4 regions of the Bradyrhizobium sp. MI1.11 genome follow, and region 2 is predicted to be linked to each of the others. Evidence: predicted binding sites of a transcription regulator. Region 2 holds the regulator's gene; each other region holds the start of a gene.
The links. Region 2 encodes LexA, which represses DNA repair genes until DNA is damaged. Its sites were predicted from a motif close to TGTTCNNNNTGTGTTCNG; they were not measured.

Region 1: a site for LexA is predicted at 1,296-1,313, ahead of AC0L30_RS20725 (ATP-dependent Clp protease adaptor ClpS). Genes of this name have one in related genera too.
Region 3: a site for LexA is predicted at 1,113-1,130, ahead of AC0L30_RS29170 (PA0069 family radical SAM protein). Genes of this name have one in related genera too.
Region 4: a site for LexA is predicted at 1,667-1,684, ahead of uvrA (excinuclease ABC subunit UvrA). Genes of this name have one in related genera too.

The regions. Positions count from the first base shown of each region.
Region 1 covers NZ_JBVVPM010000020.1:60,406-63,635, forward strand. The annotation lists gene AC0L30_RS20715 (enoyl-CoA hydratase) at 1-650, opposite strand, end outside; gene AC0L30_RS20720 (MarR family winged helix-turn-helix transcriptional regulator) at 662-1,135, opposite strand; gene AC0L30_RS20725 (ATP-dependent Clp protease adaptor ClpS) at 1,347-1,949, shown strand; gene AC0L30_RS20730 (AAA family ATPase) at 2,133-3,065, shown strand; gene AC0L30_RS20735 (tannase/feruloyl esterase family alpha/beta hydrolase) at 3,091-3,230, opposite strand, start outside.
Region 2 covers NZ_JBVVPM010000002.1:296,686-299,915, reverse strand. The annotation lists gene AC0L30_RS03320 (hypothetical protein) at 1-45, shown strand, start outside; gene AC0L30_RS03315 (molybdopterin molybdotransferase MoeA) at 304-1,515, shown strand; gene lexA (transcriptional repressor LexA) at 1,691-2,392, shown strand; gene AC0L30_RS03305 (hypothetical protein) at 2,845-3,230, shown strand, end outside.
Region 3 covers NZ_JBVVPM010000036.1:54,724-57,953, reverse strand. The annotation lists gene AC0L30_RS29175 (phosphoketolase family protein) at 1-940, opposite strand, end outside; gene AC0L30_RS29170 (PA0069 family radical SAM protein) at 1,152-2,315, shown strand; gene AC0L30_RS29165 (VOC family protein) at 2,340-2,795, shown strand; gene AC0L30_RS29160 (ribonuclease HII) at 2,880-3,230, shown strand, end outside.
Region 4 covers NZ_JBVVPM010000014.1:107,460-110,689, reverse strand. The annotation lists gene uvrA (excinuclease ABC subunit UvrA) at 1-1,571, opposite strand, end outside; gene AC0L30_RS16695 (outer membrane protein) at 1,850-2,539, opposite strand; gene AC0L30_RS16690 (outer membrane protein) at 2,767-3,230, opposite strand, start outside.

The DNA of each region.
Region 1 (3,230 bases), on a different contig from region 2:
AGCGCCTCGCCATTGCGCATCAGCTTCTTGGTGGCGGTGAGCGCGCCGGCCGGCTGACGGGCAAGACGCTGCGCCAGCGCGAGCGCCTCGGCATCGAGCTTGTCGAGCGGCACCACGCGGTTGGCGAGCCCCCATTCCAGCGCGGATTTGGCCGGCACGGCCTCGCCCAGCGCGAACATCTCGTAAGCCCGCGCATAGCCGATGCGCGCCGGCATCAGCAGGCTGGAGGCGGCTTCCGGCACCAGCGCAAGGCTGACGAACGGCGTCGACAATTGCGCGTTGTCGGCAAGCACGACGAGGTCGCAATGCAGCAGCATCGTGGTGCCGACGCCGACGGCGCGGCCCTGCACCGCGGCGACCAAGGGCCGGGTGCAGCGCGCCAGCGACTGGATGAAGCGCACGACGTTGCGGCTTCCTTCCGACTTGCCCGCCGCGACCGCCGCGAATTCGCCGACGTCGTTGCCGGCAGTGAACATGTCGCCCTCGCCGCGGATCAGGATCACGCGGGCCAACGCATCGGACTCGGCGGATTCGATGGCATCGGCGAGCTTGCCGTACATCGCATCCGTCAGCGCGTTCTTCTTGTCGGGTCGCGCCAGCGTGAGCGTGAGAATTCCGCCGTCGTTCTGGATCCGGACGTGCTCGGTCATGGGTCTCTCCTCTATTCCTCTGGATCTCTCAAAGGCTCTGTTGGAAGTTCTCTTGGAAACTTGTCCTGAATGCTGGTCAGCCAGCGCGCGATGGTATCGATCTCCGCACTGGTGAATCCGTCCGTCAAGGCAGCGTTGACCTGTGCCGCGTTGGCCTTTGCCTGTGCGAGCGCTGCACGGCCCTTCGGCGTCAGCCAGATACGCCAGGCGCGCCCGTCCTCGCGATCGGCCCGTCGCTCGATCAATCTTGCAGCCGCCGTGCGATCGACGAGGCCGGAGATGCCGGCCGGCCCCAGATCGAGCGCCGTGCCCGCCTCGCCCATCAGCACGCCGTCCCGCTTGCCGAGGATGAACAGGAGTCCTGCCTGCGCCGGCGTGACCTCGCTCGAAGGCTGCGTCGCCATCCAGCGCTGCAAGCGCCGCTGCGCAACGCTCAACAGGTAGATCAGCCGATGATGCCCCGCGCCGGCTTCTTTATTTCGCATGCGAAATAGATAGTCGAAGCGGTTCAGATTGTCAAAGAGCGGCGGCTAGGTCGATGTGCCGCGGCAGTCGTCGAGGAACAGGGCCGCACCGGCGCACCAGGACCTCAGCCACCAATCGCAATTAGTCGCCGCCGCCCCGCTTGACGGTCGCTTCTTTTTGTGTTCCCTATTCGTTCTATTCAATCATAGATTGTCCCGGAGACCTTTCGTGATGAACAGTATGCGTGGCGAGAACCAGCCGACCCAGCTCGTAATTCATAATGACGATGATACGCCGGACCAATTCGTGATGGATCTGCTTCGGCAGGTCTTCGGCAAATCAGACCGTGAAGCGACCGCGCTGATCACCCAGATCGAGCAGAAGGAAAAGGCGGTTTGCGGACCTTACCCTCAATCGGTTGCCGAAGCCCTTTTCAAATCTGCGCAACAATCCATCGGCTTGGCCGGCCATCGACTGCAGGTCACGCTTGAGGCGGTCAAAACTCCTTGCGAACTCTGCGGGAAGCCTGAGGGACAGATGGACGTGCGTATCGGCGACCGCACGGTCTGGCTGTGCAGCGACTGCATGCGTGCGGCGGATGAGCCCTCGAACGAACAAGAGGAAGATTTCGACTTTGCTTGCGACGTTCTCGATTGGCACCTTGCCAGCACCGCGCGCAGCAAACTCGTGACCACGATCCGCCAATTTCCCGGCCACATGCGCGTCGATCTCCAGGCCGCAGTCGACCGGCTCTTCGGCAAGGCCATCCGGCTGGTGGGATTGAACGAGGAGCAGCGCTACGAAACGCTGTCGATTCCACGGCTGCTCAAGTAGGGCCGCTATGCGATCGCGATCGCCCCGCTGCAATATTCCGACGTCGACGTAGGCGAGAAGAGCCCGGTCAAGTGTCTGGATAACGGACTATGGCTGTGTGAGCAGGATCATCTCCGCTATGCGGTTTTGCTCTGCGCACACCGCGAATACAGTCGCGAGCCCGGAATTCGGATCGAGATCCTGGTGTCTTCAGGTTCCGCAGGCGCGGCTCTGGTCCAGCAATGCTTCAGTGAATTGGAAGAAGCCGTACAGGCTGCGCGGACCTATCGCGGCAAGATCCTGTCGCTCGATGCGGACTCCGACTATCGCGGTCGCTCGCGCGGCATCACGGTGCATCGCTTGCCGCAGGTGTCGCGCGACGAGGTGATCCTGCCGGAGCAGACCCTGCGGCTGCTCGATCGCAACGTTCTGACCTTCGTCAACACCCGAGACCAATTGCGCCGGTTGGGCCAATCGACCCGCAAAGGCATCTTGCTGTACGGCCCGCCGGGCACCGGCAAGACCCACACGATCCGCTATCTCGCAACGCATTTGCCCGGGCATACGACGCTGATCATCACGGCCGAACAGATCGGTCTGCTCGGCGCCTATATGAGCCTGGCACGGCTGCTCCAGCCGTCGATGGTGGTGATCGAAGATGTCGATCTCATCGCCCGTGACCGCGATGACATGGGGCCGTGTGAGGAATCCATGCTGAACAAGCTGCTCAACGAGATGGACGGGCTGAAGGAAGATGCCGACATCCTGTTCGTCCTGACCACCAACCGGCCGGAGGACCTCGAAGGTGCTCTCGCGGGTCGCCCCGGCCGCATCGACCAAGCCATCGAAGTGCCGCTACCCAACGAGACCGGCCGCGGCAAGCTGGTCCGGCTCTACGGCAAGGGACTGCCGCTCGACGAGGCGGTCATCGCAGAGGCTGCCCGGCGTAGCGACGGCACGAGTTGCGCCTTCATCAAGGAGCTGATGCGGCGGCTGGCGCAAGGAAGCATTGCGCGGGACGGCGGCAACACCGTGGTCTCCGCCGATATCGACGAAGCCCTCGACGACATGCTGTTCTCCGGCGGCCGGCTTAACGCGCAGCTGCTCGGCGGCGCGCAGGCAATGGCCACCGGGTGACGCTTCCTCCGACGTGGTGCGCCTGCTACGGAGCGCACATGAAGCTCGACGCCTCCGTCAGCGGGCCGCTCTTGTAGTGCGGCCAGGCCGGCCAGCGGCACAGCGGCAGCGCGCGAAGCGTCGCAAACGACGGCGCCTCGACCTTCTGCTCGGCGACTTCGAGGT
Region 2 (3,230 bases):
GGAGCCAAGGCGCCCGACGTAACTCCCGGGCAGGCAGGGAGCTGATCGATGCAGCCCGGGGCGCTCGTCGTTCTCGCCTTGCCGTGATTTTCCTTGCCGTGATTTTCGTCGCTTCCATGGCCGCTCTCCTGCCGATTTGTCAGGTTCTTCGCATCATGCCGCGACGCGCTTGATCCTGCCTTCCGGAACAATGTGAAGCGGCGGGATGACTGTGCCCGCTCAGCGGTTTTTGCCTCTGCGCCCGCGCTCGGCTAGAAGACGTGCGGAACATTCGCCCGAACGTGCCGAGCAGGAGTTTTCGCCGTGGCCTTGATGCCGGTTTCCGACGCGCTTGCCGCGGTGCTGGCGGGTGCAGAGCCGCTGCCGGAAGAAATGATTTCCCTCGACGAGGCCCATCATCGCGTGCTCGCGCGTGACCTCGCGGCGCGGCGCACGCAGCCGCCGCAGGCGATGTCGGCGATGGACGGCTACGCGGTGCGCGCGGCCGATGCCGCGACGATCGATTCGGAGCTCACCGTGGTCGGCGAAGTCGCGGCGGGCCGACCGTTCGCCGGGACGATCGGCGCCGGCGAGGCCGTACGGATCTTCACCGGCGGCGTCGTTCCCGGTGGCGCGGACGCCGTCGTGATCCAGGAGGACACGGTCGCCGCCGGCAAGCGGATCATGATCAAGGAAGCCGCGATCGCCGGTCGGCACATCCGCCCCGCCGGCGTCGATTTCCGCGAGGGTGACGTGCTCCTGCGCAAGGGAAGCCGTGTCACCGAGCGCGACCTCGCGCTCGCTGCCGGGATGAATCATCCGCACCTTGTCGTTTTCAGGCGTCCAAAGGTCGCGATTCTCGCCACCGGCGACGAGCTGGTGATGCCAGGCACCACGCCAGGCCACGGCCAGATCGTCTATTCCAACGGCTACGCCCTGCACGCGCTCGCCCGCAGCGAAGGCGCCGAGACGATCGACCTCGGTATTGCCGCCGACACGCTGGAGGCGACCACCGCCGGCATCCGCCGCGCCCGCGAGAGCGGCGCCGACATCCTGATCACGACCGGCGGCGCATCGGTCGGCGACCACGATCTGGTCCAGCAGGCACTGCGGGACGAAGGCATCGCGATGGCGTTCTGGAAGATCGCGATGCGGCCAGGCAAGCCGATGATGCACGGGCGACTCGGCGCAATGGGTGTGATCGGCCTGCCGGGCAATCCCGTGTCGTCCTACGTGTGCGCTTTCCTGTTCATGGTGCCGCTGATTCGCGCCCTGTCGGGCCGTTCAGTGATTCACCATCGCCGCGAACGCGCCGTGCTCGGCCGCGGCGTCGGCGCCAACGACCAGCGCGAGGACTATCTGCGCGCGCATCTGGAGGAGCGTGACGACGGCACACGCGTCGTTCTTCCCGTCAATCATCAGGACTCTTCGCTGCTTGCGAATCTCGCTGCAGCACAGGTACTTCTCGTGCGCGCACCATTCGCGCCGAAGGCCGAAGCCGGCACGGCTTGCGAAGTGTTGCGGCTCCCCGTCTGAGCACCCCGCAACGCGCGTTCCGCGAAGTTTGCTCTGTTCACGGTAAATTAAGCAGTTGCGGAACATGTATCGAACATATAGTGTCCGTTCATGATTTGTTTCGAGCATGTAGCGGCTTATTGCCGAATTCTGCGTCTCGGAATCGGACGACATCAACCGGGGGACTTTGGTCGAGATGTTAACGCGCAAACAATACGAGCTTCTGCGGTTCATCAGTGAACGTCTGAAGGAAAGCGGCGTGCCGCCCTCCTTCGACGAGATGAAGGATGCGCTCGATCTGCGCTCGAAGTCGGGCATCCATCGCCTGATCACGGCGCTCGAGGAGCGTGGCTTCATCCGACGCCTGCCCAACCGCGCCCGTGCGATTGAAGTCATCAAGCTGCCGGAGCTCCAGGCAGCCGCCGGCAGCCGCCGCGGCTTCACCCCCAGCGTCATCGAGGGCAATCTCGGCAAGGTGCGTGCGGGCTCCAGCCTGCCCGCGGACGAGGGCGAACGCCCCGTGGCGGTACCGGTGATGGGCCGCATCGCGGCCGGCACGCCGATCGAGGCGTTGCAGACACGCAGCCACACCATCAGCGTACCGCCCGACATGCTCGGCTCGGGCGAACATTACGCGCTGGAAGTGCGCGGTGATTCCATGGTTGATGCCGGCATCCTTGACGGCGACATGGCGCTGATTCAGCGCAACGAGAGCGCCGATACCGGCGACATCGTGGTGGCGCTGATCGACGACGAGGAAGCGACGCTGAAGCGCTTCCGCCGTCGCGGCGCCTCGATCGCGCTCGAGCCCGCCAACGCTGCCTATGAGGTCCGCATCCTGCCGCCCAATCGGGTGAAGATTCAGGGCAAGCTGATCGGGCTTTACCGGAAGTACTGATACCGGACGTACTTGATACCTGGAGAAGTTGGCGCCTCGCGCGCTTCCGATCGGCATCGCCGGTCAGAGATTGGAGCGGATCATCGTCCGCTCCGGCTGGATAGTCTTTCTGGTTCTGCACAGACTATCCGGCCCCTCCTCCGGCGCTGGCTACTCGCGACGCCCAAGAAGCAGCACCGAAACAGCACCGCTTCGCGGCTCGAGTGTGCGAGGAAACAGCGAGCAGCGATCGAGGTCGTTGCACCAGCCGGCAATATTCGCGCATGCGCCTCCCGAATGCATCGCAACTCTCTTTGTTCCTATTGAATTCGGGAAAGATAATGTGATCGCGGCTTGCGGAAACCAGCCGCAGATTTGCCCACAACCGAGCAGAGCTTTCGTGCTTCAACTCTGATAGAGGCCTGCGCCTCGATAAGAGACGTGGGTTGCTATCCCAGCATGAGGAGCACCCGATGTGTGACTACAGCCTGCATGCCGTCGCGTCGCGCCCCGCCGAAGTCGGCGAGACGATCGTCACGACAAATTTCCGCGGCACCTCGACGCGCGGCTTCGCCTCCGCAGCCGATCCGTCTGTTGCCGTCTGCCTGCTGCCGGGAACGGAGCTCGCCTTCGCAGACGACGTCCGCTACGACAATCGCTGGATCTGGACGCGGACCATCAATTCCCGCGTGGGCAAGTTCGGCAAGATCGATCCGCACGTTCCCGACCGCCATCATGACGCGATCGAATTCCCCGACGGCAAATTTGTGCTGGTGACGCAGCTCGTCGAAGGCCAGCGCGCGACCGTGCTGCAACTGCCTGTGACCCAGTCGGTCATCGAGCGCGAGCACAAGGCGCA
Region 3 (3,230 bases), on a different contig from region 2:
CCGGCACCTGATGCGCCCGCCAAAAACCTTCGACCTTCTTGCCGTCGACTTCCTTGGGGCCGGTCCAGCCCTTCGGGCTGCGCAGCACGATCATCGGCCAGCGCGGGCGTTCGATGCTCTTGCGGCCGTCGCGGGCGTGCTGCTGGATCGACCGGATGCTGGCGAACGCGACATCCAGCGCGTCCGCCATGGCCTGATGCATCGGCTTGGGATCGTCGCCCTCGACGAACAGCGGCTCGTGGCCGAGCCCGCGGAACAGATTGCGGATCTCGTCGTCGCGCATCCGCCCGAGCACGGTCGGATTGGCAATCTTGTAACCGTTGAGATGCAGGATCGGCAGCACCGCACCGTCATGGGCAGGATTGAGGAACTTGTTGGAGTGCCAGGACGCGGCGAGCGGGCCGGTCTCGGCCTCGCCGTCGCCGACGACACAGGCGACGATCAGGTCGGGATTGTCGAAGGCCGCGCCATAGGCATGCACCAGCGCGTAGCCGAGCTCGCCGCCTTCGTGGATCGAACCGGGCGTTTCCGGCGCCGCGTGACTCGGGATGCCGCCGGGGAAGGAGAACTGTCTGAACAGCTTGCGCAATCCGTCGGCATCGCGCGCGATATCGGGATAGATCTCGCTGTAGCTGCCTTCGAGATAGGTGTTGGCGACCATGCCGGGGCCGCCGTGGCCGGGACCGCAGACATAGATCACGCTCAGGTCCAGCGCGCGGATGACGCGGTTGAGATGGGCGTAAATGAAGTTCAACCCGGGCGTCGTGCCCCAATGGCCGAGCAAACGCGGCTTGATGTGCTCGGGCCGTAACGGCTCGCGCAGCAGCGGATTGTCGAGCAGGTAGATCTGCCCGACGGAGAGATAGTTCGCGGCGCGCCAGTAGCGGTCGAGCAGATCGAGGTCGCTGCTCGCTGCGGCCAATTGTTGTTGATTTGTCATGTTCCTGCCGACCTTCACCCGGGATCGTCACCAACCGAGTTCCGGCGAGATCGATCCTTCGGCAGCATCAAACGGGATCGCCGTGACGCCACTGTTGCGTGAGGTCAAAAGCGGGCGCGCGAAGTTTGGGCAGCTCTACTGTGCATGGGGTTGTTTTCACGTTTTTCGTTTGTGTTCTTGATTTGTTCCTTTGGCGTGCTATCTTGGCTTCATGAGTCCAGCATCCTCTCATGCTCTCAAGCACCCGCCGGTCACGGCGCCCTCCGAGCCGGCGGTTGCGCCTTCTGACTTCCCTGAGCTGGCGGTCGCCATCGACCGCCAGCGCAGGCGAGGCCGGGGCGCGCAGTCCAACGCCAGCGGCCGGTTCGAGGCCGAGGCGCGCGTCGCATTCGACGATGGCTGGCAAAGCCTTGAAGAACTGCCTCCGTTCAAGACCACGGTCGGGATCGACACCTCGCGCAAGGTGATTACCCGCAACGATTCTCCCGACATCGGCTTCGATCGTTCGATCAATCCCTACCGCGGCTGCGAGCACGGCTGCGTTTATTGCTTCGCGCGGCCGACCCATGCCTATCTCGGCCTGTCGCCGGGGCTCGACTTCGAGTCGAAGCTGTTCGTGAAGCCCGAGGCGCCGGCGCTGCTCGAGAAGGAGCTTGCAGCGCCGGGCTACGAGCCGCGGATGATCGCGATCGGCACCAACACCGATCCCTATCAGCCGATCGAACGCGAGCGCAAAATCATGCGCGGCATTCTGGAGGTGCTGGAGCGCGCCGGCCATCCCGTCGGTATCGTCACCAAGTCGGCGCTGGTGACCCGCGACATCGACATTCTCGCGCGCATGGCCAAGCGCAACCTCGCCAAGGTCGGGATCTCCGTGACCTCGCTCGATCCGAAATTGGCGCGCACCATGGAGCCGCGGGCGTCCACGCCGCCGAAGCGGCTGGAGGCGCTGAAGCAGCTTTCCGAGGCCGGCATTCCGACCACCGTCATGGTCGCCCCCGTCATCCCCGCGCTGAACGATTCCGAGATCGAGCGCATCCTGGACGCCGCCGCTCATGCCGGCGTCAAGGAAGCCTCCTACGTGTTGCTGCGGTTGCCGCTCGAGGTGCGCGATCTCTTTCGGGAATGGCTGATGGCGAACTATCCGGACCGCTATCGCCACGTCTTCACGCTGATCCGCGACATGCGCGGCGGCCGCGACTACGACGCGAAATGGGGCGAGCGCATGAAGGGCACCGGTCCGATGGCCTGGACCATCGGCCGCCGCTTCGAGATCGCCTGCGACAGGCTCGGGCTGAACAAGCGGCGCTCCAAGCTGACGACGGATCATTTTGCCAAGCCGAAGCGGAACGGCGATCAGCTCAGCCTGTTCTGAGGGACGAAGTGGGAGAGGCGTCGTATGAGCCAGGAACTGCCAGCTCCAATCCCGCGGCTCACCGTCATCACGCTGGGCGTGAATGACATCCGCGCCAGCATTGCCTTTTACGACGCGCTCGGGTTTTCGCGCCGGCTCAAGGTGACCGGTGAGGCCGTTGCGTTCTATGACACCGGCGGTCCGGTGCTCGCGCTGTTTCCCTGGGACCAGCTCGCGGTCGACGCCAGATTGCCGGATCATCCGAGGCCATCGACGTTCCGCGGCATGACGCTCGCTTGGAACTGCCGCGCGCGTGAGGAGGTGGATGCGGTGCTGGCTTTCGCCATCGGCAAGGGAGCCGCGCTGCTGAAGGCCGCGCATGAGACCGATTACGGCGGCTATTCCGGCTATTTCGCCGATCCTGATGGCCATCCATGGGAAGTCGTGGTCGCACCCGGCATCGACGTCGGCGAGGACCGGCGGGTGCATCTGGCGGAATAGGGCGGCTGACTTGAATCTTGAATAGCGGGAATTGTCCGAGGTTCCCGGTTGCGCAGGCCGTGCCGCTTGCGCACGATCCCCGCCATGATTCGGGATCAGTCCGCCAAGAAGCCGGCCAAAGGTGCGCCCAAGAAGGCTGCGCCTGAAAACAAGAAAGCTGCGCCCAAAAAAATCGCCAAGGCGCTGGCCGGCACAAAGAGCGCCATCATCGTCGCCCCAAGCTTCCGCCGCGAGCGCGCGCTGATGAAGCGCGGCGTCTGGCCGGTGGCGGGCTGCGATGAGGCCGGCCGCGGGCCGCTGGCGGGTCCTGTGGTGGCGGCGGCGGTGATTCTCGATCCCGACCGCATCCCGCGCGGCATCGATGATTCCAAGCGCCTGACGGCCGAGCAGCGCGAAAGACTGTTCGACAAGATCTGCGCGACCGCCCAGGTCTCG
Region 4 (3,230 bases), on a different contig from region 2:
GTGCCGGAGGAGCGGGACAGCGTGAGATAGTTGAGGCCGACGTCGAGCAGGAAGGTGAGGCGCTCGCGGATCTCCTTGAGGATGCGGCCGGCGATCTCGTTCTGCTGGGTGTTCAGCGCCTCCGGCACGGTCTCGAACCATGCGCCGGCGCCCTTCACTGACATCTCGGAGATGTCGCCGATATGCTTGCCGCCGATCTTGACGCAGAGCGCCTCGGGCTTGAGCCGAAAGCCGTGGCACGCCTCGCAGGGCACGTCGTGGAAGTACTTCGCCAGCTCCTCGCGCGCCCACTCGCTCTCGGTCTCGCGATAGCGGCGGTTGATGTTGGTGATGACGCCCTCGAACGGCTTCTTGGTGTCATAGGAACGGACGCCGTCCTCGTAGGAGAACTTGATCTCGTCCTCTCCGGAGCCATGCAGGATCGCGTTCTGCGTCTTCTTGGGCAGATCCTTCCATTTGGTGGTCAGCGTGAACTTGTAATGCTTGCCGAGCGCCGTCAACGTCTGAATGTAATAGGGCGACGAGGACTTGGCCCAGGGCGCGATCGCGCCCTTGCCGATGGCTAGCTCCTTGTCGGGGATGACGAGGTCCTCGTCGACATGCTGCTCGACGCCGAGGCCGCCGCAGGCGGGGCAGGCGCCATAGGGATTGTTGAACGAGAACAGCCGGGGCTCGATCTCGGGGATGGTGAAGCCGGAGACAGGGCAGGCGAACTTTTCCGAGAACAGCATGCGCTCGGGTCCGCTCTTGTCGTGGATCTTAGCCGTCTTCTTTTTCTCTTCCGCGGGTGCTGTTGCAGCCGGCGCGTCCGCGAATTCGATGACGGCAAGACCCTCGGCGAGCTTCAGCGCGGTCTCGAAACTTTCGGCGAGGCGCTGGCCGATGTCGGGGCGCACCACGATGCGGTCGACGACGACGTCGATGTCGTGCGGGAATTTCTTGTCGAGCACAGGGGCTTCCGCGAGCTCGTGGAAGGCGCCGTCGATCTTGACGCGCTGAAAGCCCTTCTTGAGCCATTCGGCGAGCTCTTTGCGGTACTCGCCCTTGCGGCCGCGCACGACCGGCGCGAGCAGATAGAGCCGGGAGCCCTCCGGCAGCGCCAGCACGCGGTCGACCATCTGCGAGACGGTCTGGCTCTCGATCGGCAGGCCGGTGGCGGGCGAATAGGGTACGCCGACGCGCGCCCACAGCAGGCGCATGTAGTCGTAGATTTCGGTCACCGTGCCGACGGTGGAGCGCGGGTTTTTCGATGTCGTCTTCTGCTCGATCGAGATCGCCGGCGACAGGCCGTCGATCTGGTCGACGTCGGGCTTCTGCATCATCTCCAGGAACTGGCGGGCATAGGCCGATAGCGATTCGACGTAGCGGCGCTGGCCCTCGGCATAGATGGTGTCGAACGCGAGGGAGGATTTGCCGGAGCCTGACAGCCCCGTGAACACGACGAGCTTGTCGCGGGGAATTTCGACGTCGACGTTCTTGAGGTTGTGCTCGCGCGCGCCACGGATCGTAATCGCGCGCAGGTGTGCTCCCGCGTTCTGTTGTTGGCGCTTCGCCTTGATCACTTCATCCATCCTGGTGGTCCTCAGGGAATCCAAAAGCGCGCGATCGCGCCAACTTGAAAGGCGCGCATCGCCCGGAACCGGGATCGGCGCCGATGGGTAAGTAAGCGAACGTAGGAAGAACAGGGACGGATTTCCAGTGGCGTTTGCGAATCGTCAACGGATTGTTGGCGCGCTGGCGGCATCTGGCAGGAGCACGGCTTGCGGAACTGCGCGTGACCGGTCCCGTTCAAACAAAAAGGCCGGCGCGAGGCCGGCCTTTCGTAACACGATGGCGTCGATAGCGAAGATCAGTACTTCGCGACGATCGGGCCCCCGAAGTGATAGTTCACGCCGACCTGCACGGTGTGAAACTCGAGCGTGCCGGTGGGCAGGGCGCCCGAGAAGTAGGTCTCGCCGCCGAGGCTGCGAAAGAGGTACTCGCCCTTGACCGACCACTGCGGAGCGAAGAACGCTTCGACGCCCGCACCGACGGTCCAGCCGGAGTGCCACTTGCTGTCGGAAGCGGTCACGCCGAGCGCGCTGATGCTGAGCTTGTTGTCGATCCAGGCGTAACCACCGGTGCCGTAGAACAGGACGTTGTTGACGGCGTAGCCGATGCGGCCGCGCACGGTGCCCATCGCATCGGTCTTCGAGCTGAGGGTGGTGCTGACGAGGCCGAAGCCGGGGACGGCAACGGGGCCGGTGACCGACGCGCTGACGTCCGCCCAGGCGCCATCGGCCTCGACACCGAACACGACGTTGCCGGTCTGCCAGTTGTAGCCGGCAGTACCGCCGACGAAGCCGCCCTTCATCTTCGGGTCGGTCGAGGAATTTTCCCAGGCGCCGCCACCGACGATACCGAGGTAGAAGCCGGTCCAGTTGTAGACCGAAGCCATGGCCACCGGAGCCTTGGTGTAGGGGCGCGCCGCCAGATCAGCGGCCGAAGCCGGGGCAGCGAGTGCGAACAAACAGGCCGAAGCCAACCAAATCTTTTTCATCTTCAGTAATCCCAGTCCCAGTTTCTGTTGTCCCTCCCTGTCCCGGAAGAGCATCGGACGCCGTGGTCCAACTGATATCGTCCATACACCGGTGAAGCCGCAAGTTGTGTCACTGAAAAGCAACAGCGATCGGAAAACGGAACGGCTATTGACCTATTGATATCGCAGAACCGCACAGCAAAAGGCCGGCACGAGGCCGGCCTTCGAAGTGCTCTATTCCAGCGCGATCAGTACTTTGCGATGACCGGACCGCCCCAGCGATAGTTCAAGCGGACGAGGCCCATGTCGACGTCCTGGCGAATCCGGTCGCTGCCGAAAACCGCACCCGCGGGCGTTGTGAAGCCGATCGTGCGATCGCCAAGGAAGATGTGGTCGTATTCAAAGCCCAGCGACCAGTTGGGAGCGAAGCCGAACTCCAGACCGGCCCCGACCGTGCCACCCCAGCGAGTCTCCCGCGCCGAGGCCAGCAGCGCGCCCGCGCCGGGCGTGCCCGCCGCAGCGTAGATGTCGTATTTGTCGCCGACGACGGCGGCGCCGCCCTTCACGTAAAGCAGCACGTTGTTCCAGGCGTAACCGATCTGACCGGTGATGAGCCCGAAAGAGTCGATGCGGGAACGGTTGCGATCACCCGTGACCAGGGCGGTGCCGGGGAAAAGTGTGCTCACGTTGTCGCCCCGGAAGTCGGCCCAGT